3 regions of the Streptomyces capillispiralis genome follow, and region 2 is predicted to be linked to each of the others. Evidence: predicted binding sites of a transcription regulator. Region 2 holds the regulator's gene; each other region holds the start of a gene.
The links. Region 2 encodes HrcA, which represses chaperone genes, less so after heat shock. Its sites were predicted from a motif close to TTNGCACTCNGNNNNNCNGAGTGCNAA; they were not measured.

Region 1: the regulator HrcA is predicted to act here: its motif matches at 2,770-2,796, upstream of groL (chaperonin GroEL).
Region 3: the regulator HrcA is predicted to act here: its motif matches at 7,889-7,915, upstream of groES (co-chaperone GroES).

What each region holds. Positions count from the first base shown of each region.
Region 1 is NZ_VIWV01000001.1:4,361,524-4,371,331, forward strand. It holds gene FHX78_RS18875 (glucosyl-3-phosphoglycerate synthase) at 1-42, opposite strand, end outside; SAM riboswitch class I at 181-328, shown strand; gene thrC (threonine synthase) at 347-1,645, shown strand; gene FHX78_RS18885 (ubiquitin-like small modifier protein 1) at 1,678-1,953, shown strand; gene FHX78_RS18890 (cold-shock protein) at 2,385-2,588, shown strand; gene groL (chaperonin GroEL) at 2,959-4,581, shown strand; gene FHX78_RS18905 (NADH:flavin oxidoreductase) at 5,243-6,373, shown strand; gene FHX78_RS18910 (MFS transporter) at 6,615-8,099, shown strand; gene FHX78_RS18915 (carboxylesterase/lipase family protein) at 8,207-9,790, shown strand.
Region 2 is NZ_VIWV01000001.1:5,291,271-5,301,078, forward strand. It holds gene FHX78_RS22975 (DUF3097 domain-containing protein) at 1-807, opposite strand; gene FHX78_RS22980 (MBL fold metallo-hydrolase) at 859-1,587, opposite strand; gene hrcA (heat-inducible transcriptional repressor HrcA) at 1,757-2,773, shown strand; gene dnaJ (molecular chaperone DnaJ) at 2,773-3,912, shown strand; gene FHX78_RS22995 (nitronate monooxygenase) at 4,002-5,075, shown strand; gene FHX78_RS23000 (16S rRNA (uracil(1498)-N(3))-methyltransferase) at 5,072-5,812, shown strand; gene FHX78_RS23005 (hypothetical protein) at 5,979-6,521, shown strand; gene FHX78_RS23010 (S41 family peptidase) at 6,567-9,808, shown strand, end outside.
Region 3 is NZ_VIWV01000001.1:3,252,654-3,262,461, forward strand. It holds gene FHX78_RS13480 (nSTAND1 domain-containing NTPase) at 1-4,397, shown strand, start outside; gene FHX78_RS13485 (hypothetical protein) at 4,424-5,488, opposite strand; gene groL (chaperonin GroEL) at 5,658-7,286, opposite strand; gene groES (co-chaperone GroES) at 7,433-7,741, opposite strand; partial or broken gene FHX78_RS13500 (polysaccharide deacetylase family protein) at 8,155-8,892, opposite strand; gene FHX78_RS13505 (polysaccharide deacetylase family protein) at 8,925-9,808, opposite strand, start outside.

The DNA.
Region 1 (9,808 bases), 930 kb from region 2:
CCAGGAACGGTCGGCCAGCCAGCGCTCGACTTCTTCCAGCACGACTCCCGGGCTCCTCACTGGCCTGTGATCCATCTCGCGGTTCGGACGACTATCTCAACCATGCAGGCCGTCGGTTACAGTCTTGAACAACGCCGATGACCACCGCATGCCGGGGTCGTGGCGCCCACAACTGAACACCGCTCATCCAGAGGGGCAGAGGGATACGGCCCGATGAAGCCCCGGCAACCCTCCAGTCGGTTCTTGTCACACGGACGTGGCGAGGCTCCCGGCTAGGGAAGGTGCCAAATCCGTCTCACGGCGAGATGCGTCGTGAGGAAGATGAGGAGAAAGGGCCTCGCCTCACATGGCTGTGCAGACCGTTGCAAGCACCACCGATTCCGCCGCCGGCACCTCCGTCGACCTGGGCCCCGCCGCCGCGCTCTCCTGTCGCGAATGCGGCCACCGCGTCCCCCTCGGCCCCGTCTTCGCCTGCGAGGAGTGTTTCGGCCCGCTGGAGATCGCCTACGACTTCTCGGCCTACGACACCGAGGAGCTCCGCAAGCGGATCGAGGCGGGCCCCGCGAACATCTGGCGCTACGCGCCGCTGCTCCCCGTCCCGGCGGACGTGGCGACCAAGCCGAACATCAACCCCGGCTGGACCAAGCTCGTCCAGGCCGACAACCTCGCGCGTGAGCTCGGTGTCGACGCCGGCAAGCTGTTCGTGAAGGACGACTCCGGCAACCCGACGCACTCCTTCAAGGACCGCGTCGTCGCCCAGGCCATCGAGGCCGCCCGCGCCTTCGGCTTCACCACCCTGTCCTGCTCCTCCACCGGCAACCTCGCCGGCGCCGTCGGCGCCGCCGCCGCCCGGGCCGGCTTCCGTTCCTGCGTGTTCATCCCGCACGACCTGGAGCAGGGCAAGGTCGTCATGGCCGCCGTCTACGGCGGCGAGCTCGTCGGCATCGAGGGCAACTACGACGACGTGAACCGCTTCTGCTCCGAGCTGATCGGCGACCCGGCCGGCGAGGGCTGGGGCTTCGTCAACGTCAACCTGCGGCCCTACTACGCGGAGGGCTCCAAGACGCTCGCGTACGAGATCTGCGAGCAGCTCGGCTGGCGGTTGCCCGACCAGATCGTCGTCCCGATCGCCTCCGGCTCGCAGCTCACGAAGATCGACAAGGGTCTGCGGGAGCTGATCGAACTCGGTCTGGTCGAGGACAAGCCGTACAAGATCTTCGGCGCGCAGGCCGAGGGCTGCTCGCCGGTCTCCACCGCGTACAAGGCCGGCCACGACGTCGTCCGCCCGCAGAAGCCGAACACCATCGCCAAGTCGCTGGCGATCGGCAACCCGGCGGACGGGCCGTACGTGCTCGACATCGCGCGGCGCACCGGCGGTGCGGTGGAGGACGTGACGGACGAGCAGGTCGTCGACGCGATCGGGCTGCTCGCGCGGACGGAGGGCATCTTCGCGGAGACCGCGGGCGGTGTGACGGTCGGCGTGACCAGGAAGCTCCTGGAGAGCGGGGCGCTGGACCCGTCGCTGACGACGGTGGTCCTCAACACGGGTGACGGTCTGAAGACGCTCGACGCGGTGGCCGGGACGGGCATGACCGCGACGATCCGCCCCACCCTGGAGTCGTTCCGCGAGGCCGGGCTCGTTTAGCAGGCCGTTCCATCCGACCGGAGGTTTTCCAAGTGAGCGTTACCGTCCGCATCCCGACCATCCTGCGCACCTACACCGGTGGGCAGGCCGAGGTGAACGCCGAGGGGGCCACCCTGGGCGAGGTCATCGAGGACCTGGAGAAGAACCACACCGGCATCGCCGCCCGGGTCCTGGACGACCAGGGCAAGCTGCGCCGGTTCGTCAACGTCTACGTCAACGACGACGACGTCCGCTTCGAGCAGGGCCTGGAGACCGCCACCCCCGACGGCGCCGGCGTCTCCATCATCCCGGCGGTCGCCGGCGGCTGATCATTACCATCGGTAATGGCGGTTACCGAACGTTCAGGACATTGCCCCCTCCGTAAGAGAAGCGGAGGGGGCAATTCCATTGGGTTGAGCGCGGTAGAGTTGGGGAACGCGCTCCCGGTCCACTGATCGGAAACCCTGAATTCCTGCCGTACGCCCGACTGGATGTAGCCAAAGTGCGGGCACCTTCCGTGGCATTTGCGGCCTTTGCGTGGCCCGACTTGCCCAGAATTCAGGCGAATTCTCGCCATATTCCGGACCGCCCGCGTCCAGATTTCTCGTCCGATTGACCTGTTGCAGACGGCAGTTGGACAGATACATTCGGCCGCGGTCGACGCGTTCCGGCGCACGCCCCCAACCGTTTGGGGGGTGAGGTCTGACCCGGATCCGCGAAGTGTGGATCTGTGCAAGGGCCAGTAATAGGGGAGTTAGGCATGGCTCAGGGCACCGTCAAGTGGTTCAACGCGGAGAAGGGGTACGGCTTCATCGCGGTCGACGGTGGTGCGGATGTTTTCGTCCACTACAGCGCGATCCAGATGGACGGCTACCGCACCCTCGAAGAAGGCCAGCGGGTCGAGTTCGAGATCTCGCAGGGTCAGAAGGGCCCGCAGGCCGACATGGTTCGTCTCAGCGCCTGAACGCGCTACCAGCCGCAAGCATCTTCTGCCGACGAAGGGCCCGCACCTCCCGGGGTGCGGGCCCTTCGCCGTGCCCGCACGCGCCGGAGAGGGGGCCCGCGGTCGTGTCCGTGCGCGGCCCGAAGGGGCCCGGCGCCGTGTTCGCGGGCGGCGGAGAGCGCCCGCCGGCCCCGGAAGGGCGCTTGCACTCGGGTGGGTCGAGTGCTAATCATTGCGTTAGCACTCTGAAGGTGAGAGTGACAACGTAAGGACCGGGTCGGTGAGGCCCGCAGGCCGTGTGGGGCAAGGAACCACGGGCCGGCGAGCCGTCCGTCGCGGGCGCGGGCGCGGTCCGAAGGAATCACCCCCAGTCCTGGAGGGACCACTTCACATGGCCAAGATCATCGCGTTCGACGAGGAGGCGCGGCGCGGCCTCGAGCGCGGCATGAACCAGCTCGCGGACGCCGTGAAGGTGACGCTCGGCCCCAAGGGCCGCAACGTCGTCCTCGAGAAGAAGTGGGGCGCCCCCACGATCACCAACGATGGTGTGTCCATCGCCAAGGAGATCGAGCTCGAGGACCCGTACGAGAAGATCGGCGCCGAGCTGGTCAAGGAAGTCGCCAAGAAGACGGACGACGTCGCCGGTGACGGTACGACCACCGCGACCGTCCTCGCCCAGGCCCTGGTCAAGGAGGGCCTGCGCAACGTCGCCGCCGGCGCCAACCCGATGGCTCTGAAGCGCGGTATCGAGAAGGCCGTCGAGGCCGTCTCCGGTGCCCTGCTGGAGCAGGCGAAGGATGTCGAGACCAAGGAGCAGATCGCCTCCACGGCCTCCATCTCCGCCGCCGACACCCAGATCGGCGAGCTCATCGCCGAGGCCATGGACAAGGTCGGCAAGGAAGGCGTCATCACCGTCGAGGAGTCCCAGACCTTCGGTCTGGAGCTGGAGCTCACCGAGGGTATGCGCTTCGACAAGGGCTACATCTCGGCGTACTTCGCCACCGACATGGAGCGTATGGAGGCCGTCCTCGACGACCCGTACATCCTGATCGCGAACTCCAAGATCTCCAACGTCAAGGACCTGCTCCCGCTCCTGGAGAAGGTCATGCAGTCGGGCAAGCCGCTGCTGATCATCGCCGAGGACGTCGAGGGCGAGGCCCTGTCGACCCTGGTCGTCAACAAGATCCGCGGCACCTTCAAGTCCGTCGCCGTCAAGGCCCCGGGCTTCGGCGACCGCCGCAAGGCCATGCTCGGCGACATCGCCATCCTCACCGGCGGCGAGGTCATCTCCGAGGAGGTCGGTCTCAAGCTGGAGAACGCCACCCTCGACCTGCTGGGCAAGGCCCGCAAGGTGGTCATCACCAAGGACGAGACCACCATCGTCGACGGTGCCGGCTCGGCCGACCAGGTCCAGGGCCGGGTGAACCAGATCCGCGCCGAGATCGAGAACAGCGACTCGGACTACGACCGCGAGAAGCTGCAGGAGCGCCTGGCGAAGCTCGCCGGCGGTGTCGCGGTCATCAAGGCCGGTGCCGCCACCGAGGTGGAGCTCAAGGAGCGCAAGCACCGCATCGAGGACGCCGTGCGCAACGCCAAGGCGGCCGTCGAGGAGGGCATCGTCGCCGGTGGTGGCGTGGCCCTGCTCCAGGCCTCCCAGGTGTTCGAGAAGCTGGAGCTCGAGGGTGACGAGGCGACCGGCGCCAACGCCGTGCGCATCGCCCTGGAGGCCCCGCTGAAGCAGATCGCCGTCAACGCCGGCCTCGAGGGCGGTGTCGTGGTGGAGAAGGTGCGCAACCTGACCCCGGGCCACGGCCTGAACGCCGCGACCGGCGAGTACGTCGACCTGGTCAAGGAAGGCATCATCGACCCGGCGAAGGTGACCCGCTCTGCCCTGCAGAACGCCGCCTCCATCGCCGCGCTCTTCCTCACCACCGAGGCCGTCATCGCCGACAAGCCGGAGAAGGCCGCGGCCCCGGCCGGCGGCGGCATGCCGGGCGGTGACATGGACTTCTGATCCTCCCGAGGATCGGATCCGTCCGTCGCGTACCGAGGGCGGCGCTCCCTGTTCGACAGGGGGTGCCGCCCTCGGGCGTTCTCAGGCGGTGCACCACGGGACGCGGCGGACGTGCGGGGCCGGACCCTCGGGGCACAGGCCACGCAGCACCGCCTTTGCGGACCGCGCGCCAGGTGCGCGGCGAGCACACCAGCCGGACGCGCAGCTCCACCGGTTCGCGCCCGCCGCCGTCGTCGCCCGGGTGCTCCACCGCCCACTGCTCCGCCAGGTGGTCGTAGAGGTACGCGGTCGTCCGCCCGCTGCCGGGCAGGGTGCGCAGGACGCTCCGCCCGACGGGCCGGGCACCGTGCGCCGCCACGGCCTCGTCGACGAGGGCGCCGGCCCACGCCAGTCCCTCCTCGTCCGCGTACAGGCCGAGGCGCAGGGTGCGTGTCCTGCTCATGCCGTGCCGGGCCGGAGGTGTGCGGTGGTGGTCATGCCGGTCATGGCGGTCATCGTGGGCCCGGCGCGTCCCGTGGCGCCAGGGATCTCGCGCCGGTGACCGGGATCACACCCGGGTGACCGCGGGTCGACGGAATGCCTTTCGCCGCTTACCGGTTGGCGTGGAGGCGTGCTTCATGCACGCGCACATACCGTCCGGTACCCAGCGAGGAGCCCCCACGTGACCGTCACCGCCTCGGACACGGCGTCCCGAGCCGCCGCCGTCCTGTCCCGGCCCGCCGTGATCAACGGCCTGACCGTGCCCAACCGCATCGCCATGGCGCCGATGACGCGCATGTTCTCGCCCGGCGGGGTCCCCGGTGAGGACGTCGTGTCGTACTACTCCCGCCGTGCCGCCGCCGGTGTCGGCCTCATCGTCACCGAGGGCACGTACGTCGGCCACGAGTCCGCCGGGCAGAGCGACCGGGTGCCGCGGTTCCACGGCGAGGAGCAGCTGGCCGGGTGGGCGAAGGTCGCCGAGGAGGTGCACGCGGCGGGCGGCACGATCGTCCCGCAGCTGTGGCACATCGGCATGGTCCGCGAGCAGGGACAGGCGCCGTACCCGGACGCCCCGGCGGTCGGCCCGTCCGGCGTGCGCACGGACGGCACCGAGGGCACGGGCAAGGCGATGACGCGGGCCGACATCGACGCCGTCGTCGCCGCGTTCGCCCAGGCCGCCGCCGACGCCGAGCGCATCGGCTTCGACGGTGTCGAGCTGCACGGCGCCCACGGCTACCTCATCGACCAGTTCCTGTGGTCCGGCACCAACCGCCGCGCCGACGCCTACGGCGGCGACCCGGTCGCCCGTGCGACGTTCGCGGCGGAGATCGTCGCGGCGGTCCGCGAGCGGGTCTCGCCGGAGTTCCCCGTCATCTTCCGCTACTCGCAGTGGAAGCAGGACGCCTACGACGCCCGCCTCGCCGAGACGCCCCAGGAGCTGGAGGCGATCCTCGCCCCGCTCGCCGCGGCCGGCGTCGACGCCTTCCACGCGTCCACGCGCCGCTACTGGGTCCCGGAGTTCGACGGCTCGGACCTCAACCTGGCCGGCTGGACGAAGAAGCTGACCGGGAAGCCCACCATCACCGTCGGCTCGGTCGGCCTCGACGGCGAGTTCCTCAAGGCCTTCCAGGGGGAGGGCGCCAAGGTGGGCGACCTCGGCAACCTGCTCGACCGCATGGAGCGGGACGAGTTCGACCTGGTCGCCGTGGGCCGCGCGCTGCTCCAGGACCCGCAGTGGGCGGCCAAGGTGCTGAACGGCCGCTTCGACGAACTGGCGCCGTACGACGCGGCTTCGCTGCAGACGCTGAGCTGAGCTTCGGTGAGGTGAGCCTTGGTGAGGTGAGCTTCGGTGAGCTGAGCCTCGGTGAGCTGAGGTGAGCTGAGCGGTGCGGCCGGGCGGTTCCGGGTTCGGTCCCGGGTCCGTCCGGCCCGGGGCCTCCGCTGACCGCCTGGGGCGGCCGTCTCCGAGTGTTCACTTGCTTAAGTCAAACAATCTCCATATGGTTGCCTGAGTCAAGTAGTTTTCCAGGCCCGAGTCACGGAGATCTCCCTTCATGTCCGACGCAGTCGACCGGTCCACCCCCGCCGGGACCGCCCCACCGCCCAACCCCACCCTCGTGGTGGCCGTGCTGGCCTTCGGCGGCATCGTGGTGTCGCTGATGCAGACCCTGGTGATCCCGATCGTGGGACAGCTGCCGCGGCTGCTGGACGCCTCCGCGTCGGACACCGCGTGGGCCGTCACCGCCACCCTGCTCGCCGCCGCCGTCGCCACCCCGGTCATGGGCCGGCTCGGCGACATGTACGGCAAGCGCCGCATGCTGCTGATCAGCATGGCCATGCTGGTGGTCGGCTCCGTCGTCGCCGGACTCAGCGACTCCCTCGTGCCGATGATCGTCGGCCGCGCCCTCCAGGGATTGTCGTCCGGTGTGATCCCGCTCGGCATCAGCATCCTGCGTGACGAACTGCCCGCGGAGCGGCTGGGGTCGGCGACCGCGATGATCAGTGCCTCGCTCGGGGTCGGCGGCGCCCTCGGTCTGCCCGCCGCCGCGCTCATCGCCGACAACTTCGACTGGCACGCGCTGTTCTGGGTGTCGGCCGCGCTGGGCGTCGTCGCGCTGCTCCTCGTACTGGTCCTCGTGCCGGAGTCGAAGGTGCGCACGGGCGGACGGTTCGACCTGGCCGGTGCGGCCGGGATGGCGACCGGTCTGGTCTGTCTGCTGCTGGCCATCTCCAAGGGCGCCGACTGGGGCTGGACGAGCGGCACCACCCTCGGCCTGTTCGCCGCGGCCGTCCTCGTCCTGCTGGCCTGGGGCTTCTTCGAACTGCGCGTCGACCAGCCGCTGGTGGACCTGCGCACCACCGCCCGCCCCCAGGTGCTGATCACCAACCTCGCCTCGGTGGCGATCGGCTTCGGCATGTTCTCCATGTCGCTGGTCATCCCGCAGCTGCTCCAGCTGCCCGAGCCGACCGGCTACGGCCTCGGCCAGTCCCTGCTGGCCGCCGGACTGGTCATGGCCCCGTCCGGGCTGGTGATGATGGCCCTGGCCCCGGTGTCCGCGCTGGTCTCCCGCGCCAAGGGCCCGAAGGTCACGCTGATGATCGGCGCGCTGATCGTGGCCGCCGGCTACGGCCTCAACGTCCTGCTCATGGACCAGGTCTGGCACTTCGTGCTGGCGTCCTGCGTCATCGGCGCCGGCATCGGCTTCACCTACGGCGCGATGCCCGCGCTCATCATGGGCGCCGTGCCCGCCTCCGAGACGGGCGCCGCCAACAGCCTCAACACCCTGATGCGGTCCATCGGCACCTCCGTCGCCAGCGCCGTCGCCGGTGTCGTACTGGCCCAGATGACGACGCGGTTCGGCTCCCACGTGCTGCCGAGCGAGGACGGTTTCCGCACCGTCCTGGCGCTCGGGGCCGGGGCCGCGCTGGTCGGCTTCGCCATCGCCGCGTTCATCCCGCGGCAGCGTCCGGCGGGCCCGGACACCGTGGCCGCCGCCGGCCCGGCCCGCGCCCCCGAGGCCTCCGGGGCGCAGGCGTAGGGTCGTTGACCGACCGGCGGGCGCCGTCCCGGTTCCGTACCGGGCGGCGCACGACGCCCGCACGCGCACGACGCCCGTACCTCCCGGCCCGCAGTGAGGAGACCTCGATGACGACGTCCGAGCCCCGCCCGCCGACGGCGGCCCCGAACGGACCGACAGGACCGGACGGACCGGACGGACCGGACGGGCCCGTGGTGCGCACCGCCTCCGGTGCCGTGCGCGGACGGCACGAGGCCGGGCTGGCGGTCTTCCGCGGCATCCCCTTCGCCGAACCCCCGGTCGGCGAGGCGCGGTTCGCCGCCCCGCGACGGGCCCGCCCCTGGGACGGGGTGCGCGAGGCGTACGCGTTCGGCCCGCCGCCCCCGCAGGACCCCGGCTTCGTCCAGGGGCGCACGGCCCCGGCCGTCCCCGCCGGCGACGACTGGCTCACCGTCAACGTCTGGACGCCCCACCCCGACCCGGCCGCGCACCGCCCCGTGATGGTGTGGCTGTACGGCGGCGCCTACCGGCTCGGCCACTCCGGCAGTCCCGGCTACGACGCCCGCCGCATCGCGCGCGACGGCGACCTCGTCGTCGTCACCCTCAACTACCGCGTCGGGATGGAGGGGTTCGCCCACATCGAGGGCGCGCCCGCCAACCGGGGCCTGCTGGACCAGGTGGCCGCGCTGGAGTGGGTGCGGGAGAACATCACGGCGTTCGGCGGGGACCCCGGGCAGGTCACCGTGTTCGGGGAGTCCGCGGGCGCCGGTTCCGTCGCGGCGCTGCTGGCGATGGACCGCGCGGCCGGGCTGTTCCACCGGGCGATCGCGCAGAGCGTGCCCGGCACGTACTTCTCCGACGCCCTCGCCCGCGACATCGGCACCGCGCTCGCCGCCGAGGCGGGACTGCGGCCGACGGTGGCGGACCTGTCCGCCGTGGACCCGGCCAAGCTGACCGCCGCGGGACAGTCGCTGGGCGCCAGGATGAGCCGGTACACGGACCGCTGGGGGCAGGCCGCGCCCACGGCCACCCCGTACGCGCCGGTCGTCGACGGTGACGTCCTGCCGGCCACGCCCTGGCAGGCGCTCGCGGCGGGGGCGGCCCGGGACGTCGACCTGCTCACCGGGCACAACCGCGACGAGTTCCGCCTGTTCCTCGCCCTGGGCGGCCGCCTCGGACAGATCACCGACGACCAGGCGACGGCGGCCCTGCGGATGTACGCCCCCGGCCCGGACGGCGAGCGCGCCTACCGCGCCGCCTTCCCCGGGGCGTCCGCGGGCGAGCTGTACGAGCGGGTGCAGACGGACTGGCTGTTCGCCATGCCCACGCTCCGGCTGGCCGAGGCGCGGCTCGCGGGCGGCGGCCGGGCCCACGTCTACGAGCTGACCTGGCCGGCCCCGGGCAGCGGCGGCGCCCTGGGCGCCTGCCACGGCCTGGACATCCCCCTGCTCTTCGGCACCTTCGAGGCCGACCTCGGGATCCTGCTGTTCGCCGGGGCCGAACCGACGGAGGAGGCCAGGGCGCTGTCGTCCCGGTTCCGCGCCTCCTGGACGGCGTTCGCCCGGACCGGCGACCCCGGCTGGCCGGCCTACGACGGACGGCGACGCCCCGTCCAGGTGCTGGACGCGGCGCCGACGGTGGCGCCGTACCCGGAGGAGGCCGCGCGCCGCCTGTGGGAGGGGTACGACTTCGCGCCCCTGCCCCTGCTGTGAGGGGCCGGGGCCCCTCCG
Region 2 (9,808 bases):
TCAGGCCGGCGCCGTCACGAAGTCGATCAGTTCCTCCACCCTGCCCAGCAGGGCGGGCTCCAGGTCCTTGTAGGAGTGCACCGAGCCGAGGATCCGCTGCCACGCCTCCCCGGTGTTCGCCACCCGCCACCCCAGCGCCGCGCACACCCCGGTCTTCCAGTCCTGGCCGCGCGGCACCCGGGGCCAGCCGGCGATCCCCACGGACGACGGCTTCACCGCCTCCCAGACGTCGATGTACGGGTGGCCCACCACCAGCGCGTGCTCGCTCGTCACCGACTCGGCGATCCGCCACTCCTTCGAGCCCGGGACCAGATGGTCCACCAGGACGCCCAGACGCGCGTCCGGGCCGGGACCGAATGCGGAAACGATCGACGGCAGGTCGTCCACGCCCTCCAGGTACTCCACCACCACGCCCTCGACGCGCAGGTCGTCGCCCCACACCTTCTCGACCAGTTCGGCGTCGTGCCGGCCCTCCACGTAGATGCGTCCCGCCCGGGCGACCCGCGCGCGGGCGCCGGGGACGGCCACCGAGCCGGACGCCGTACGGGTGGGGCGTGCCGGGCCGGCGGACGGCCGCACCAGCGTGACCACGCGGCCCTCCAGCAGGAATCCCCTCGGCTCCAGCGGGAACACGCGGTGCTTGCCGAAGCGGTCCTCCAGGGTCACCGTGCCCGCCTCGCAGCCGATCACCGCGCCGCAGAAACCGGTGCCGGGCTCCTCCACCACCAGACCGGGCTCGGCCGGAACCTCCGGCACCGGCTGCGGTTTCTTCCACGGAGGGGTCAGATCGGCGGAGTACTGGCGCATTCTGATGACGATACGAGGAGCCCGCCCGTGACGATCAGCACGACACGCCGTTCACCCCGACACGCCGAACCTGGCCGCCAGGGCGTCCCGTTGGGCCCGTACGAACGCCGCGTCCACCACCGCTCCGTGACCGGGCACGTACCGCGCGTCCTCGCCGCCCAGCTCCAGCAGCCGGTCCAGCGCGGCCGGCCAGTGCGACGGCACGGCGTCGGGGCCGGCCTGCGGCTCGCCCGACTCCTCGACCAGGTCGCCGCAGAAGACCACCTCCGGGTCGCCGGGGACGAGCACGGCGAGGTCGTGCGCCGTGTGCCCCGGGCCCACGTTCGCCAGCAGCGCCTGCCGGCCTCCGCCCAGGTCGAGCGTCCACTCGCCGCACACCGCGTGCCGCGGCCGGACCAGCGCGTCCACCGCCTCCTCCGCCGCCCGCGGGTCCAGCCCGTGACGTACCGCGTCCGCCCGCAGCTCCTCACGCCCCCGGCCCGCCAGCGCCATGTCCATCCCCACCGCGCCGAACACCTCCGCGCCCGCGAACGCCGCCGCCCCGAGGACGTGGTCGAAATGGGGGTGGGTGAGCGCGAGATGCGTCACACGGCGGCCGGTCAGCGCCTGCGCCTCGGTCCGCAACCGCGCGCCCTCGCCCAGACTGGAACCCGCGTCCACGAGGAGCACGGCGTCCGTGCCGACGACGAGCCCCGCCGTGCAGTCCCACCCCGGCAGCCGGCACCGCCCGGCCCCGGCCGCCACCCGTTCCCACCCCGGCTCTTCCCACGTCACGCTCATACCGCGACGCTAGCTGCCACGACGGCCCGGGGCGCGACGGCGTGGACCGCCCTTGCCCGGGGCGTACCCCCCGGCCGTACACTGGGCCGGGGAACTCTGGCACTCGCGTACGAAGAGTGCCAGGGAAGTGTCGGAAGTGCCGGGCGGAAGGCTTCTGGAGGTGTGCGCGATGCTCAGTGAACGCAGGCTCCAGGTGCTGCGCGCCATCGTCCAGGACTACGTGGGCACCGAGGAGCCGGTCGGCTCCAAGGCCCTCACCGAGCGGCACAACCTCGGCGTCTCCCCGGCCACCGTGCGCAACGACATGGCGGCCCTGGAGGACGAGGGCTTCATTGCCCAGCCGCACACCAGCGCCGGGCGCATCCCCACCGACAAGGGCTACCGGCTGTTCGTCGACAAGCTCGCCGGCGTCAAGCCGATGAGCCCGCCCGAGCGGCGGGCCATCCAGAACTTCCTCGAGGGCGCCGTCGACCTCGACGACGTGGTGGCCAGGACGGTGCGGCTGCTCGCGCAGCTGACCCGGCAGGTCGCCGTCGTGCAGTACCCGTCGCTGACCCGCTCGACGGTGCGGCACGTGGAGCTGCTGTCGCTGGCGCCCGCGCGGCTGATGCTGGTGCTGATCACGGACACCGGCCGGGTCGAGCAGCGCATGGTCGACTGCCCGGCGCCCTTCGGTGAGTCGTCCCTGGCGGATCTGCGGGCGCGGCTGAACAGCCGGGTCGCGGGCCGCCGGTTCACCGATGTGCCCGGTCTGGTGGAGGATCTTCCCGAGGCCTTCGAGGCCGAGGACCGCGGTACGGTCTCGACGGTGCTCTCCACCCTCCTGGAGACGCTCGTCGAGGAGAACGAGGAGCGGCTGATGATCGGCGGCACCGCCAATCTGACCCGCTTCGGACATGACTTCCCCTTGGTGATCCGGCCCGTCCTGGAGGCGCTGGAGGAGCAGGTCGTGCTCCTCAAGCTGCTCGGCGAGGCGAAGGATCCGGGCGTGACCGTCCGTATCGGTCATGAGAACGCCCACGAGGGACTCAACTCCACGTCCGTCGTGTCGGTGGGCTACGGTTCGGGCGGCGAGGCGGTTGCCAAGCTCGGCGTGGTCGGACCGACCCGCATGGACTACCCGGGAACGATGGGAGCGGTACGCGCAGTGGCACGGTACGTCGGACAGATCCTGGCGGAGTCGTAGTGGCCACGGACTACTACGCCGTACTCGGCGTGCGCCGCGACGCGTCGCAGGAAGAGATCAAGAAGGCCTTCCGGCGGCTCGCCCGCGAGCTGCATCCGGACGTCAATCCGGATCCGAAGACCCAGGAGCGGTTCAAGGAGATCAACGCCGCCTACGAGGTGCTCTCGGACCCGCAGAAGAAGCAGGTCTACGACCTCGGCGGCGACCCGCTCTCGCAGGCCGGCGGCGCCGGTGGCGCGGGCGGCTTCGGGGCCGGCGGCTTCGGCAACTTCTCCGACATCATGGACGCGTTCTTCGGCACGGCGTCGCAGCGCGGGCCGCGCTCGCGCACCCGCCGCGGCCAGGACGCGATGATCCGCATCGAGGTGGAGCTGGACGAGGCCGCGTTCGGCACGACCAAGGACATCCAGGTCGACACGGCGATCGTCTGCACCACCTGCAGCGGCGAGGGCGCCGCGCCCGGCACCAGCGCGCAGACCTGCGACATGTGCCGCGGCCGCGGTGAGGTCTCGCAGGTCACCCGGTCCTTCCTGGGCCAGGTCATGACCTCCCGGCCCTGCCCGCAGTGCCAGGGCTTCGGCACCGTCGTCCCCACCCCGTGCCCGGAGTGCGCGGGCGACGGCCGGATCCGCTCCCGGCGCACCCTCACCGTCAAGATCCCGGCCGGTGTGGACAACGGCACCCGCATCCAGCTCGCCGGTGAGGGCGAGGTCGGCCCCGGCGGCGGTCCCGCCGGCGACCTGTACGTCGAGATCCACGAGCTGCCGCACGCGCAGTTCCAGCGGCGCGGCGACGACCTGCACTGCACGGTCACCCTCCCGATGACGGCGGCGGCCCTCGGCACCAAGGTGCCGCTGGAGACGCTGGACGGCATGGAGGAGGTCGACATCCGGCCCGGCACCCAGTCCGGCCAGTCGATCCCGCTGCACGGCCGGGGCGTCACCCACCTGCGCGGTGGCGGCCGGGGCGACCTGATCGTCCACGTCGAGGTGCAGACCCCGGGCAAGCTCGACCCCGAGCAGGAGCGCCTGCTGCGCGAGCTGGCCAAACTCCGCGGCGAGGAACGCCCCACGGGCCAGTTCCAGCCGGGGCAGCAAGGGTTGTTCTCCCGGTTGAAGGACGCCTTCAACGGGCGGTGACGGTCCTCTCGGAGCCCCTCCGAAAAGTGGCTCATGCCAAGGGGAAGGGCCGATTCGGAGTTGGTCGGGGGACGTGACAACATGCCGTCATGTCCTCCGTACCGGCCGATCTCCTACGGCACCCGATCGTGCAGGCCCCCATGGCGGGCGGCGTGTCCGTGCCGCGGCTCGCCGCCGCCGTGTCCGAGGCGGGCGGGCTCGGTTTCCTGGCCGCCGGGTACAAGACCGCGGACGGGATGTACCAGGAGATCAAGCAGCTGCGGGGACTGACCGCCCGGCCCTTCGGGGTCAACCTCTTCCTGCCGCAGCCGGAGACCGCCGACCCGGCCGCCGTCGGCGTCTACGCCCACCAGCTGGCCGGTGAGGCCTCCTGGTACGAGACCGAGCTGGGCGACCCCGACTGCGGACGCGACGACGGCTACGACGCCAAGCTCGCCGTGCTGCTGGACAACCCGGTGCCGGCCGTCTCGTTCCACTTCGGCGTGCCGGCCCGCGAGGTACTGGAGTCGCTGCGCCGCGTCGGCACGTTCACGCTGGTCACCGCCACGACAGCGGAGGAGGCCCGGGCCGTGGAACGGGCCGGGGCGGACGCGGTGATCGCGCAGGGCGTCGAGGCCGGCGGCCACCAGGGCACCCACCGGGACGTCCCGGAGGCGGACGGCTCCGGGCTCGGACTGCTCTGCCTGGTCGCCCAGGTCCGCGAGTCCGTCGGCATACCGGTGGTCGCCGCGGGCGGCATCATGCGGGGCGGCCAGATCGCCGCCGTGCTCGCCGCCGGCGCCGCCGCCGCCCAGCTCGGCACGGCCTTCCTGGCCACCCCGGAGTCCGGCGCGCACTCCCTGCACAAGCAGGCCCTGACCAACCCCCTCTTCGTGCGCACCGAGCTGACCCGGGCCTTCTCCGGCCGCCCCGCCCGCGGTCTGGTCAACCGCTTCCTGCGCGAGCACGGCCCCTACGCGCCCGCCGCCTACCCGGACGTCCACCACCTCACCGCGCCGCTGCGCAAGGCCGCCGCGAAGGCCGGGGACGCGCAGGGCCTGGCGCTGTGGGCGGGACAGGGCCACCGCATGGCCCGCGAGCTGCCCGCCGGGCAGCTGGTGGAGGTGCTGGCCGCCGAACTGGCCGCCGCCCGGACGGCGTTGTCGGCGGGGGGTGCCCGATGACCGCGCCGGTGTTCGTCGTCGACCACTTCGGCACCGACGGTTCCGGCCGTTACGTGCTCGACGGGCCCGAGGGGCGGCACGCCGTCTCCGTGAAGCGGCTGCGGGCCGGCGAGGACGTCGTCCTCACCGACGGCGCTGGCCGCTGGGCCGAGGGCGTGGTGGACGGCACCGAGGGCAAGGACCGCCTGGTCGTGCGGCTCGGTGAAGTCACCGAGGAGGCCGAGGAGTTCCCCCGCCTCACCGTCGTACAGGCGCTGCCCAAGGGGGACCGGGGCGAGCTGGCCGTGGAGACGATGACCGAGGTCGGCGTCGACGCGGTCGTGCCGTGGCAGGCGTCCCGCTGCATCACCCAGTGGAAGGGCGAGCGCGGGGCGAAGTCCCTCGCCAAGTGGCGTGCGACGGCCCGGGAGGCCGGCAAGCAGTCCCGCCGGGTGCGCTTCCCCGAGGTCGGGGACGCGGCGACCACCAAGCGGGTTGCCTCACTTCTCGCCGAAGCGGACTTCGCCGCCGTCCTGCACGAGAGCGGTACGCGGGCCCTGGCGACCGCCGAACTCCCGGCCACCGGGGACATCGTGCTGGTCGTGGGGCCCGAAGGCGGGGTCTCGCCGGAGGAGTTGGCGCTCTTCGAGGAGGCGGGCGCGCGGGCGTACCGGCTGGGCCGCAGTGTGCTGCGCACGTCCACCGCGGGGACGGCCGCCGCGGCGCTGCTGCTGGGGCGCACGGGACGCTGGTCCTGACCTGCGGGTTCCGCCCCCCCGCCGCGCCCTGCCCGTCCCGTCCCCGGGACTCCGCCCCGCCGCCCCTGCCCGTCAGCCCGTCCCCGGACACCGGACGGGCTGACGGCGCGTAAGTGACCGTATGCGCTCTACCGCGCCCGCCCGTGGCGGTGGCAGGCTGCCGTGCATGGGGGCGATGACGAGGATTGCGCGTGGGACGGGCCGGTGGCGGCGGCGGGCGCTCGCCGTCGGGTTCGCCGTCGCGGCCGTGGGCGGTGTCGCGGCGTGCGAGGGCGGCGGACTGGGATCCGCGGCCGTCGCGATCACCACCGACGAGACCGTGACCGAGGAGCTCAACCGGCAGAAGGCCGGGGTGCGTTGGCTGACCTGCACCGCGTCCTTCGGCGACGACGGCGCCTCGCCCGCCGCCGGCGACGACACGGTCGCCTCGGTCGACTGTGAGGGGGAGACGCAGGACGGCGAGGAGATCACCGTCACCGGCAAGGTCACCCACGCCGTCAACGGCGCCTGCGTACGCGGGAACATCACCGCGAAGGTGGACGGAAAGGAGTGGTTCCGGGTCGACGGCCTGGGCGACTGCGACTCCACCAGCCCGCCGCGCGTGGGCGAACCGACGAAGCGCGGACCGAACCCCACCGTCACCGTGACCGTCACCACGACCGTGTGGTGCGAGGAGTACCCGTCGTGTCGTCCCGTCGAGGGCAAGTGATCGAAACCCCTGTCCAGGCCGCCCGCGCTTGCATAGGGTGATCGGGTGACACAGCCTGCATCGGTCGCCTCCGCCGCTTATCTCCGGTTCCCGCATCTGCACGGCGAGTTGGTCGCCTTCACCGCCGAGGACGACGTGTGGCTCGCCCCGCTCGACGGCGGCCGGGCCTGGCGGGTCAGCGCCGACAACGTGCCGGTGAACCACCCCCGCATCTCGCCCGACGGCACCACCGTCGCCTGGACCTCCACCCGGGACGGCGCCCCCGAGGTGCACGTCGCGCCCGTCGACGGTGGCCCCGCCCGGCGGCTGACCCACTGGGGGAACCCCAGGACCCAGGTGCGCGGCTGGACCGAGGACGGCCGGGTCCTGGCGATCGGCGCCCACGGCGAGGCGAGCCTGCGCCGCACCTGGGCCCGCGCCGTCCCCCTCGACGGCGGCCCCGCCACCACCCTGCCGTACGGCCCCGTCGGCGACGTCGCCCACGGGCCGCACACCGTGCTGCTGTCCGCGCCGATGGGCCGCGAGGCCGCCTGGTGGAAGCGCTACCGGGGCGGCACGGCGGGCAAGCTGTGGATCGACCGCGACGGCGACGGCGCGTTCGTCCGGCTGCACGAGGAGCTGGACGGGAACATCGAGTACCCGCTGTGGGTGGGGATGGGGGTCCCCCCGCTCGAGCGAAGCCGAGAGTGGGGGAGGATCGCGTTCCTCTCGGACCACGAGGGCACCGGCGCGCTGTACTCCTCCCTCGCCGACGGCTCAGACCTGCGCCGCCACACACCCCTCCACGGCTTCTACGCCCGGCACGCCGCCACCGACGGCACCCGGGTCGTCTACTCCAGCGCCGGTGAACTCTGGCTGCTGGACGACCTCGACGGCGCCGAACCGCGCCGCCTGGACATCCGGCTCGGCGGACAGCGCGTCGACCTCCAGCCGTTCCCGGTGAACGCCGCCCGCTGGTTCGGCTCCGCGTCCCCCGACCACACCGCCCGCGGCAGCGCCGTCTGCGTGCGCGGCACCGTCCACTGGGTCACCCACCGCTCCGGGCCCGCCCGCGCGCTCGCCGCCGCCCCGGGCGTACGGGCCCGCAAGCCGCGCGCCTTCCGCGCGGACGGCGAGGAGTGGGTGGTGTGGGTGACCGACGCCGAGGGCGACGACGCCCTGGAGTTCGCCCCCGCCACCGGTCTCGCCCCGGGCGCCACCCCGCGCCGCATCGCCGCCGGGCAGCTCGGCCGCGTGCTGGAACTGGCCATGGCCCCCGACGGCGGCCGCGCCGCGATCGCCTCGCACGACGGCCGGGTCCTGCTCGTCGAGCGGGAGACCGGAGAGGTCCGGGAGGTCGACCGCAGCGAGGACGGCGACGTCTCCGGGCTGGTCTTCTCCCCCGACTCCGCCTGGCTCGCCTGGTCCCACCCCGGCCCCAGCCCGCTCAGCCAGCTCCGGCTCGCCAACACCACCGACCTGTCGGTCACCGAGGCGACCCCGCTGCGCTTCCAGGACTACGCGCCCGCCTTCACCCTCGACGGCAAGCACCTCGCGTTCCTGTCGACCCGCTCCTTCGACCCGGTCTACGACGAGCACGTCTTCGACCTGGCCTTCGTCGAGGGCGTACGCCCCTACCTGATCACCCTCGCGGCGACCACCCCGTCCCCGTTCGGCCCGCAGCGGCACGGTCGCCCCTTCGAGACCCCGGACCGCGACGAGACCCCCGACAGCGAGGGCACCCCCACCACCCGCATCGACCTCGACGGCCTCGCCGACCGGATCGTGCCGTTCCCGGTGGAGGCCGCCCGCTACACCAACCTGCGCGCCGCCAAGGACGGGGTGCTGTGGCTGCGCCACCCGGTGCGCGGAGTGCTCGGCGCCAACCGCGCCACCCCCGACGACCCGGACCCGAAGACCGACCTGGAGCGCTACGACCTCGCCCAGCAGCGCATCGAGCACCTGGCCGTGGACGCCGACCACTTCGAGGTCAGCGGCGACGGCAAGCGGGTGCTGCTGTGGACCGACGGGCGGCTCAAGGTCGTCCCCAGCGACCGGCGCGCCTCCGGCGACGAGGACAGCGACAGCAACATCACCGTCGACCTGGGCCGGGTGCGCCAGTTCATCGACCCGGCCGCCGAGTGGCGGCAGATGTTCGACGAGAACGGCCGCATCATGCGGGACAACTTCTGGCGCCCCGACATGAACGGCGTCGACTGGGACGCCGTCCTGGACCGCTACCGCCCCGTCCTCGACCGCCTGGCCACCCACGACGACCTGGTCGACCTGCTCTGGGAGGTGCAGGGCGAGCTGGGCACCTCGCACGCCTACGTCACCCCGCGCGGCGGCTCCGGCGGCGGTGCCCGGCAGGGCCTGCTCGGCGCGGACATCTCCCGGCACGAGGACGGCAGCTGGCGGGTGGACCGCGTCCTGCCCGCGGAGACCTCCGACCCCGACGCCCGCTCCCCGCTCGCCGCGCCCGGTGTCGCCATCCGGCCCGGTGACGCGATCGTCGCCGTCGCGGGGCAGCCGGTCGACCCGGTGACCGGGCCGGCGCCGCTGCTGGTCGGCACGGCGGGCAAGCCGGTGGAGCTGACCGTCTCCCCGGCGGGCGGCGGCGACCCGCGGCACGCGGTCGTCGTCCCCCTCGCGGACGAGGAACCGCTGCGCTACCACGCCTGGGTCACCGGCCGGCGCGCCCATGTGCTGGAGACGTCCGGCGGACGGCTGGGGTACATCCACGTCCCCGACATGCAGGCGCCCGGCTGGGCGCAGATCCACCGCGACCTGCGGGTGGAGGTGCTGCGCGAGGGGCTGATCGTGGACGTGCGGGAGAACCGGGGCGGACACACCTCGCAGCTGGTGGTGGAGAAGCTGGCCCGGCGGATCGTCGGCTGGGACCTGCCGCGCGGCATGCGGGCGGAGAGCTACCCCCGGGACGCGCCCCGGGGGCCCGTCGTCGCCGTCGCCAACGAGTTCTCCGGGTCGGACGGCGACATCGTCAACGCGGCGATCCGGGCGCTCGGCATCGGACCGGTGGTCGGCACCCGCACCTGGGGCGGGGTGATCGGCATCGACAGCCGCTACCGCCTGGTCGACGGGACGCTGGTCACCCAGCCGAAGTACGCGTTCTGGCTGGAGGGTTACGGCTGGGGCGTGGAGAACCACGGCGTCGACCCCGACGTGGAGGTCGTGCAGCGGCCGCAGGACCACGCGGCGGGCCGGGACCCGCAGCTGGACGAGGCGGTGCGGCTGGCGCTGGCCGCGCTGGAGACGTCCCCCGCGAAGGTGCCGCCCACGCTGTCCTA
Region 3 (9,808 bases), 2.0 Mb from region 2:
ACGGCGAACCCGAGGACGCCGACACCGTCCTGGCCGCCGGGACGGTCCGGCTCTGGGACGGGGACGGTGGCTCCGCCGGTACCGGATTCCTCCTCGGCGACGGGCTCGTCCTCACCTGCGCCCATGTGGTGTGCGACGCGCTCGGCAGACCCCGCGACACCGAAGTGCTCGCGGGGACCCGTGTCACCGTCGACATGCCGCTCCTAGCCGGTCCGGGAGTTCCGGGGCACGGCCTCGAAGCGGAGGTGGCGCACTGGGTGCCCATCCGGGAGGACCGCAGCGGGGATGTGGCCGTGCTGCGACTGCTCGGTCCGGCACCGGGGGCGCGGCCACTGCCGACCAGCCTGTCCCGGCGTCTGTGGGAGCACGGGTCCCGCCTCGTCGGCTTCACCGGCCGCTCCGACCGGCCCGTGTGGCAGCGGGGCAGTCTCCTCGGCCCAGCCGGGAAGGGCTGGGTGCAGCTGTCCCGGGCCGACGGGCAGACGGTCCGTGTCACCGGCGGTTTCAGCGGCAGCCCGGTCTGGGACAACGCCCTCGGCGCCGTCGTCGGCATGATCGTGGCCGCGGAGCCGGTACGGGACGACCAGCAGGCGTACATGCTGCACCTCGGGGCCCTCGCCGACGAGATCCCCGCCCTTGCCGAGGCGCTCCTGGCCCCGACGCCCTTCCGCGGCCTGGAACCCTTCCGCGAGGAGGACGCGGAGGTCTTCTTCGGCCGCGAGGAGGACACGGAGACCGTGGTCACCGCACTGCGCGGTGACCGTGCGTCGGTGACGTTGTGTGGACCCTCGGGGTGCGGCAAGTCCTCCCTCGCCCTCGCCGGGGTGGCGCCCGTCATGCGCCGTGCCGGCCACGAGGTGGTGGTCGTCCAGTGCGGCCGCACCTCCCGTCCGGTGGAAGCCCTGGCGGTCGAACTCCTCGAACTGGCCCGTCAGGAACGGTTCGGGCCGCCGCGCGTCATCAGCGTGGAGCGGGTCGTCACCTGGCTGACCGGGGCGGGCCTCGCGGACACCGTCCACCGGCTCACCGGCAGCGCCACCACCGACCTCCTCGTCGTACTGGACCAGGCCGAGGCACTCCTCGACCTGCCCGAGGGGGACCTCACGGCCCTCCTGTCGGTGCTCTTCCCCGCCCGGCGCACCCCCGGGATGCGGGTGCTGCTCACCCTGCGGGCCGACTTCGTCGACGCCGCCCTCAGTCACGAGCGCCTCGGGCCGGTGCTGAAGCGGGGAGCCGTCCTGCCGCTGACCCCGATGACCCGGGAGCAGCTCCACGACGTCATCACCCGCCCCGTGGACCGCGTCCCCGGTGTCTCCTATGAACCAGGGCTGGCGCGCCGCATCCTCGAGGACGCCGGCAGTGAGCCCGGCGCCCTCCCCCTCCTCGGCTTCGTCCTCCGGCACCTGTGGGAGGAACAGTCGGGCGGCCGCCTGAGGGTCGAGGCGTACGAGAGGGCCGGCGGCGTTTCCGGCGCACTGCGCAGACACGCGGAGGAGGCCTGGCGGAAGTACGTCCCGTCCGCGGCCGAGACCGGCTCCCCGGACTCCACGGACACTTCGGAGAGCCCTGATCCCGGCGCAACCGACACGGACGCGCGGCGGCTCCTCGCCGGACTGGTACGAGTGGTGCCGGGCAGCGGCGCCCCCGCACTGCGGCGGGTACTGACCCGGGCCGAGGCCGGCGAGCAGCGCTGGCGCCTGGCCGTACTGTTCGCCGGGAAGGACGAGCGCCTGCTGGTCCTCCACGGCGGGGCGGGAGTGCCGGAGAGCGTGGAGCTCGCCCACGAAGCCCTCATCACGGTATGGCCGACGCTGGCCGAAGTGGTGCGCGAGGACCGGGACTTCCTCGCCGCACGCGCGGAGTTGCAGCACGACCGGGAACGCTGGGAGAACGCGGGACGTACCGACGAGCTCCTGCCGCGGGGTGCACAACTCGTCTCCCTCGAGAGCCGACTCGCCGGGCGCACCGACGAACTGACGGCGGCCGAGAACGGCTTTCTCGGCCTCGCCGACGATCAGCGACGCGCAATACAGCACGCGATACAACAGCAGCAGCGTGCCCGGCAGCGGCGCATCCGGCAGGCTTGGACGGCCGGCGGCCTCGCTTTCGCGCTCATCGCCGCCCTGACCGTGTTCTTCGTACAGGAGTCCCGGGTGAGCGAGAGGCGGGCGGCGGAAGGCCGGTCCAGGACGCTGGCCGTGCAGGCGGACGAGCTGGCCGACACCAATCCCGCCCAGGCCGCCCTGGCCGCGATCGCGGGCTACGACATCTCCCCGACCCAGGAAGCCCGCAACGCGTTGCTGCGCCGGTACGCCGCGCTCAAGGAAAAGGCGTGGATCCTGTCGGGCGTCGAGGGAAAGATCGACGGCGTCGCCATGAGCGCGGACGGCGCGGTGACCCTGGCGACCTCCGACACCCGGCGCGCGACCCTGTTCCTGCGTACGAAGCGGGGCGAGGTGCGTCAGGTCAACCTCCGCCTCCGTCCCAATGTCCTGGAACCTACGGTCAGTCTGGACGGGCGGCGCATCGCGTATGTGCGCGACGAGGACCGGGCTGTTGTCTGGCACGATGTCACGCCCACGGCGAAGTACCCGGTGGGGCCCGCACATCTGCTCAAAGGTCCGCCGGTGAAGGCCAAGTCGGATGATTGGGGCAACCTGCGTAAGCTGATCGACTTCTCGCGTACTTCCCGTTACCTCGTCGAGGCAGCGGCCGATTCCGCGACGTTCCCCGTACGTGTCTGGGATCTGGAGACGGGGCGCCGACACGACCTGCCGAAGATCATTCCCGGGATCAAGTCCATCTGGTTCGGCCCTGACGACGTCACGTTGATGGCAATGGGGACCACCTCGTCCTACACCGAGATGATGGACGCGGTCGACATCCGGACCGGTACGCGGCGACGCCTGGTCACGGATGGCAAAGAGAGCGGTGTGTCGAGTGACGGAACCGTGGCCATCACCTGCCATGAAGGGGACAGCGAGTCCTCGACCAACGCCCTGTACCAGACGATACGAGTGGCGGACCGGCGAGTCCTGCGCAGTTACCGAGCCGATTACACCTCGTGCGGACCTACGATCCTTGACGCCAAGGGCGACCGGTTTGCGCTGACTGGCCTCAGAGACACCTGGGAAATCGTCAACGCCAACGGCGACGATCGACCACGAGAATTCGTACCTCCTTCTGGCGTATCCAGCTTCGACATCACTCCGGGACTACCCTTGCTCGGCTCCGAACGGGAGCCTGTCCTGGCCTTCAAGGACGACAGTTCAATCTCCGGACGAACTCTGGTGAGCGCCGAGGGAGAAACCGCATACGGCGTGCCGAGACTGCTCGGTGACGGACGCGCGATGGTGGTCCGCCTCGGAGAGAAAGGCGACTCCCTTCACGTCATGGAGACCGAGGGCGACAACCGCGACCTGGCCAAGGTGTCCGTGAAAGCCGAAACACCGCCGGCCAAGGAGCAGGTCATCGCGATCGACCGCGTCGAGACACTGATGGCGGACGTGTCGGACAAGAATCGGGTGACGGTCCGCCGGCTGCCGTCCCTGAGCCGCGTATCGGAGTTCAGGACAGCCGTCGAGCCGCCCGTCGTCGACCAGGACCCCCACGACCTCTTCACTCCGCCCGGTGACGTAGGCGAACTGGAACCCGTGGACCTCGTATTCCTGCCCGGTGACCGGCTCGTGACGGTCGTCGGGTCCCGCGTCGAACAGTGGGACGCCCGCGAGGGACGTCGTCTGTCCTCGATCGATCTGAAGGACCTCCGGCTCACTTCCCGGAGCCGACCGGACTACTACGTGACTGCCCACCGCGACCCGGACCTCCTGGCCGTCAGCGTGGACGGCGAACCGGACCTGCACGCCGTCGATCTGCGAACAGGCCGGGAGAGGAAAGAGTTCCGCATCCAATTCGCCGACGACTTCCTCACCGCGTACTTCCTCAAGGACACGCGCTACATGGCCGTACTGACCTCGGGACGCATCCTGGAGTTGTGGTCCGTCGAACCGGGCCAACCACCCCGTCGAGTGGCGGCCTTTCCCAAGCCGCTGCGGCCCGGCGAGTGGGCGACGGGCAACCCCAGTGGCGCCCACTACTTCCTGGCCGCCGACAGTTCCGTGACCTTCCTGAAAGCGGACGATCCGTCGTACCGGGAGACCTACGAGTTCGCCGAGAGCCAGCGCGTCGTCTCCGCCACCAGGGACGGCACAGCCGTGTTCGGCTCCCCCGCCCCGGAGTCCTCATTCGACGCGTTCGGGAAGTCTCCCCTCTCGCTGACCCGGCTGGACCCCGTCCTGTGGAAGCGGCACCTGTGCAAGGTGATCGGCCGTGGCCTCACCGACGAGGAACGCCGGGGCCTGCCCGGCTCTCTGCCGGACACTGTCTGCGCCACCTGATCCACGGAGGTCCGGCGGCTGGAGTCCTAGTCGCCTCCGCCGCCTCCGCCGCCTCCCCCGTCACCGCCGCCGTCTCCCCCGCTCCCGCCGCCGTCCCCGCCGTCGCCGCCGTCGCTGCCCCAGCCGTCGCCGCCGCCGGATTCGTTGTCGTCGCGGCCGGTGCCGAGGTTGCTGAACCAGGGGAGGTCCCACACCGCGTCGCCCTCCTCCCGGCGCGAGCGGCGCACGGAGCGGAACCTGGCCAGGCCCGTCGTGTCCCCGAGGCCGAAGGACACGGCGACCGCGTGGGCCATGACCGCGTCCAGGGGGTCGGGGCTCTCGTGGTGGACGTCGCACAGCGGCAGGAGCACGGTGCCGGGTGCGGGGACGGATCCGCGTGCCGGGCGGGCCAGCACCGCGACGCCCCGCCCGTCGCGCAGCAGCCGTGAGCTGACCGAGGTCTCGCGCCGCAGCGTCCAGTGCCGGTCGGGCAGGTGGATCTCGACGCTGCGCTTGGACTTGCGGAACCGCTTGCGCAGGTCGAGGCGGGCCGGGACGTCACCGACGGTCATGACCAGGCCGCCGTCCGGGGCCTCGGTCTCGCCGAGGAAGCCGTTCGGGGCCCTGAGCCGTACGACGGGTGCGTGCGGGCCCCAGACGTCGACGCGTACCAGGCGCCGGTCCACGGCGACGGCCACCGGTCCCGCGGGACCCTGGGCGTGGCGCCGGGCGATCCACAGCGGTACGCCCTCCGCCCGCGCCCGCGCGGCGAGAGCGGCCACCTGCTCGGGTCCGCCGCAGCAACGGACCGCCAGCTCGCCCAGCGCGTGGGCGAACTCGGCGGCCCGGCGCACCTTCAGGGGCGTGGTGGTGCCGGTGACGCGGGTGACCGGGACGGCGCCGGGGCCCTGCGGCAGCGCGTGCAGGGGGCGTTCGCTGCCGCCTCCGCCGAGCCAGCGGCCCCGCAGGAACGCTTCGGCCATGGCGCCGAGGTTCAGCTCGGCCAGCGGTGTCGTCCTGCCGCCTCTGCGCAGCCGGTCCCCGGTGAGTTCCACGGTCCGCGCCAAGGGGTTCCGGGAGTGTTCCCCGTAGAGCACCTGGCTCGTCGTCATCCCCACCTCCGACTGGCTTCGCTCGCTCCGACGTCCTCTGTGGGTAGGTCGCCGTGGCCGGGTCCGCCGGTTCCGTGATCCGGGGCCGTGTTCCGGCACGCCGAAGGCCCGGCACCCCCTTTTGTGCCTTTCGGGGGGCCGGGCCTTCGGGCCGCTGGAAGCGGGTCGCTCAGTGGGCGTGGCCGTGGCCGTGGCCCGCGGCCGCGGCCGGCTCCTCCTCTTCCTTCTTCTCGACGACCAGGGTCTCGGTCGTCAGGAGGAGGGAGGCGATGGAGGCGGCGTTCTCCAGGGCGGAGCGGGTCACCTTGACCGGGTCGATGACGCCGGCCTTGACCAGGTCGCCGTACTCGCCGGTGGCGGCGTTGAAGCCCTGGCCCTTGTCGAGCTCGGCGACCTTGGAGGTGATGACGTAACCCTCCAGGCCGGCGTTCTCGGCGATCCAGCGCAGCGGCTCGACGACCGCGCGGCGGACCACGGCGACACCGGTGGCCTCGTCGCCGGTCTTGCCGAGGCCGCCCTCGAGCACCTTGGCGGCGTGGACCAGCGCGGAGCCACCACCGGAGACGATGCCCTCCTCGACCGCGGCGCGGGTCGCGGAGATGGCGTCCTCCAGACGGTGCTTCTTCTCCTTCAGCTCCACCTCGGTGGCGGCGCCGACCTTGATCACGCACACGCCGCCGGCCAGCTTCGCGAGGCGCTCCTGGAGCTTCTCGCGGTCCCAGTCGGAGTCGGTGGTCTCGATCTCGGCCTTGATCTGGCCGACGCGACCCTCGACGTCCTCCTTCTTGCCGCCGCCGTCGACGATCGTGGTGTCGTCCTTGGTGACGGTGACGCGGCGGGCGGAGCCCAGCACGTCCAGGCCGACCTGGTCGAGCTTGAGGCCGACCTCCTCGGAGACGACCGTGGCGCCGGTGAGGACGGCCATGTCCTGCAGCATCGCCTTGCGGCGGTCGCCGAAGCCGGGGGCCTTCACCGCGACGGCGTTGAAGGTGCCGCGGATCTTGTTGACGACCAGGGTCGACAGGGCCTCGCCCTCGACGTCCTCGGCGATGATCAGCAGCGGCTTGGAGGAGTTGGCCTGGATGACCTTCTCCAGCAGCGGCAGCAGGTCGGCGATCGCGGAGATCTTGCCCTGCGTGATCAGGATGTACGGGTCGTCGAGGACGGCCTCCATGCGCTCCTGGTCCGTCACGAAGTACGGCGACAGGTAGCCCTTGTCGAAGGCCATGCCCTCGGTGAAGTCCAGCTCCAGGCCGAAGGTGTTGGACTCCTCGACGGTGATGACACCGTCCTTGCCGACCTTGTCCATCGCCTCGGCGATGAGCTCGCCGACCTGCTGGTCCTGGGCGGACAGCGCGGCGACGGCGGCGATGTCGGACTTCTCGTCGATCGGGCGGGCCGAGGCGAGCAGGTCCTCGGAGACCGCGGCGACGGCGGCGTCGATGCCCTTCTTCAGGGCGGCCGGGGAGGCACCGGCGGCGACGTTCTTCAGGCCCTCGCGGACCAGCGCCTGGGCCAGGACGGTGGCGGTGGTGGTGCCGTCACCCGCGATGTCGTTGGTCTTGGTCGCCACCTCCTTCACCAGCTGGGCACCGAGGTTCTCGTACGGGTCCTCGATCTCGACCTCGCGGGCGATCGTGACACCGTCGTTGGTGATGGTGGGAGCGCCGAACTTCTTGTCGATGACGACGTTGCGGCCCTTGGGGCCGATCGTCACCTTGACCGTGTCGGCAAGCTTGTTGACGCCGCGCTCGAGGGCGCGACGGGCGTCCTCGTCGAACTTCAGGATCTTCGCCATGGCAGCGGGAGCCCTCTTTCGAGATCTGGGTGAAATCACTGCGCCCCGGGCGCCCGGCTCCTTGTCGGATGCTGGGGCCAGGGGCGCAGTTCGAGCGGAAGCGCGCCGAAGGTTCGGGCGCTTCGTGTGCTTCGCTTCTGGGTGACTTACTTCTCGACGATCGCGAGCACGTCGCGGGCCGAGAGGACGAGGTACTCCTCGCCGTTGTACTTCACCTCGGTGCCGCCGTACTTGCTGTACAGAACGACGTCGCCGACCTTCACGTCGAGTTCGACGCGCTTGCCGTCCTCGAAGCGGCCCGGACCGATGGCCAGGACGACGCCCTCCTGGGGCTTCTCCTTGGCGGTGTCCGGAATGACCAGGCCCGAAGCCGTGGTCTGCTCGGCGTCGAGCGGCTGGACCACGATGCGGTCCTCGAGCGGCTTGATGGCAACCTTGGAGCTGGCGGTCGTCACGATCCGACCTCCCCCTTCGGAGATCTCACGGGGTTAACTGTCTGAGGTGGCGACCAGGTGGATCCGTCGTCGCGGGTGCCGGACCTGCCCGTCGCGTGTGTTGGCACTCTCCAGGGGGGAGTGCCAGACCTGAGACTATGACCGGGATTAGCACTCGGTCAAGCGGAGTGCCAATTGCCTGCGGCGCGTCGTGGGGGTGGGGGGCTTTTCGGCACGGGGTTGTGCGGCCGGCGGTGGTGCGGTGACCGTCACCGGGGGCTGCCGCCCCCGGGCCCCCGATCCGGCCCTGAACGGGCCTCGTCCTCAATCGCCGGACGGGCTGAGAGTGAGCGGTGCTCGCCGGGAACCGTCGGCGGGCTGAGGGGTGAGCGGTGCTCGCCGGGAGTCGTTGGGGGCGGGGTGGTTCGTCCTGTGTAGTCCTCCAGGCGGCCCACCTCCAGACCTCGCTCCTCCAGCTCCCCCAGCACCCGTGTCGTCCGTTCCGCCAACGACAGGGCCGGCGCCTCGCCCGACGGTACGGAGACGATGTCGCCGGGGGTCAGGTGGTGGGGGCCGCGGGTGTAGGTGAGGTGGCCGTCGGGCTCCAGGGTCACCCTCCACAGCACCACCGCCGCGATGCCGCAGTCGGCGGCGGCGCGCAGGGTCGTGGTGTCGTACGCGCCGTAGGGCGGGCGGAAGAGCTGGGGGCGGATGCCGAAGCGGGACTTCAGCTTGCGCTGCTGGCCGCAGATCTCGGCGCGCTGGCCGGCGTAGGGCAGGCCGCGCAGGGCGGGATGGTCGAGGGTGTGGTTCTGCAGCGTGGCGCCGACCGAGCGCAGCCGGGCGAAGTGGGCGTAGCCGGGACCCACCACGCTGTCCGTGAGGAACATGGTGACGGGGAGGCGGCGTTCGCGGACCAGGTCGATGAAGCGGGGGTCGCGTTCGGCGCCGTCGTCGTAGGTGAGGAAGACGACCCTGTCGTCGGTCGGGACGTGGTCGACGACCGGCGGGAGGGCGCCGGTCCGCGGCGCCGGTCCGGCCCCGGGCGGCCGGCTCGCCTCGCTCCCCGCTCCGGCCGGCGCCGTACCGCACCCGGCGAGCGCGGTCAGCGAGGCCAGTGCGGCCAGCGCGGTGGCGGTCGCCAGGACGCGCGCCCTCCCCGGGTTCGCCAGGACGCGCGCCCTCCCCGGGGACGCGGCGCGCCTCACAGGTAGTCCTCCAGCCGCCCCACCGCGTAGCCCTCGGCCGTGACCTTGTTCAGGAAGCGGCGGACCATGTCCGGCATCGTGCCCTTCCAGTCCTCGCGCCCCCGGAAGTGGCTGAGGACGATGTCGCCGGGGTGCAGCGAGCGGTCCCACTCGCGGTACTCCCAGTGGTCGGCGAAGACCTCCGCGTTCCACAGCGGGACGTGCGTGATGCCGCAGGCCTTGGCGGCGCGCAGGGTGGCCTTGTCGTAGTTGCCGTAGGGCGGGCGGAAGAGGGCGGGGCGCTCGCCGTAGCGCTCCTCGATGACCTTCTGCATGCCGCAGATCTCGCGCTTCTGGCGGGCGTGGGAGAGGGCCGGCAGGTAGGGGTGGCGGAGGGTGTGGTTGTGCAGGCCGACGCCCGCGTCCCGCATCCTCTCGAAGTAGCCGTAGTCCTCCTTGGCGAGGTAGTCGCTGAGGAAGACGGTGTACGGGATCCTCAGCTCGTTCGTCATCCGCAGGAACGCCGGGTCCTTCTCGGCGCCGTCGTCGATGGTGAGGAAGACGACCCTGTCCTTCGTGGGGACGGTGGTGAAGACCGGGGGGAGGTCCAGCCGCCGGTGGCCGTCGACCTCGAAGCCGTCGCGGGTGGTGATCGCCGGCTTCTTCGCCGGGGGCGGCGGGGCGGTCAGGGGCACTCGTTGCAGCCCCCAGCGCCGCGCGGCGGCGGTTCGCGCGGCGTGCGCGGCGCGCAGTTTGGTGGCGTAGGCGTCGAGCGCTCGGGCGGGGGGCGCTTCGAGGGGCTGCTGGCCGCCCGCCGGTTCCACCTCGGTGCCGCCCCGGCCGCAGCCCGGCGCGAGGGCGGCGAGAGCGAGTACCACGAGGCCGGTCCTCAGGCCGCCCG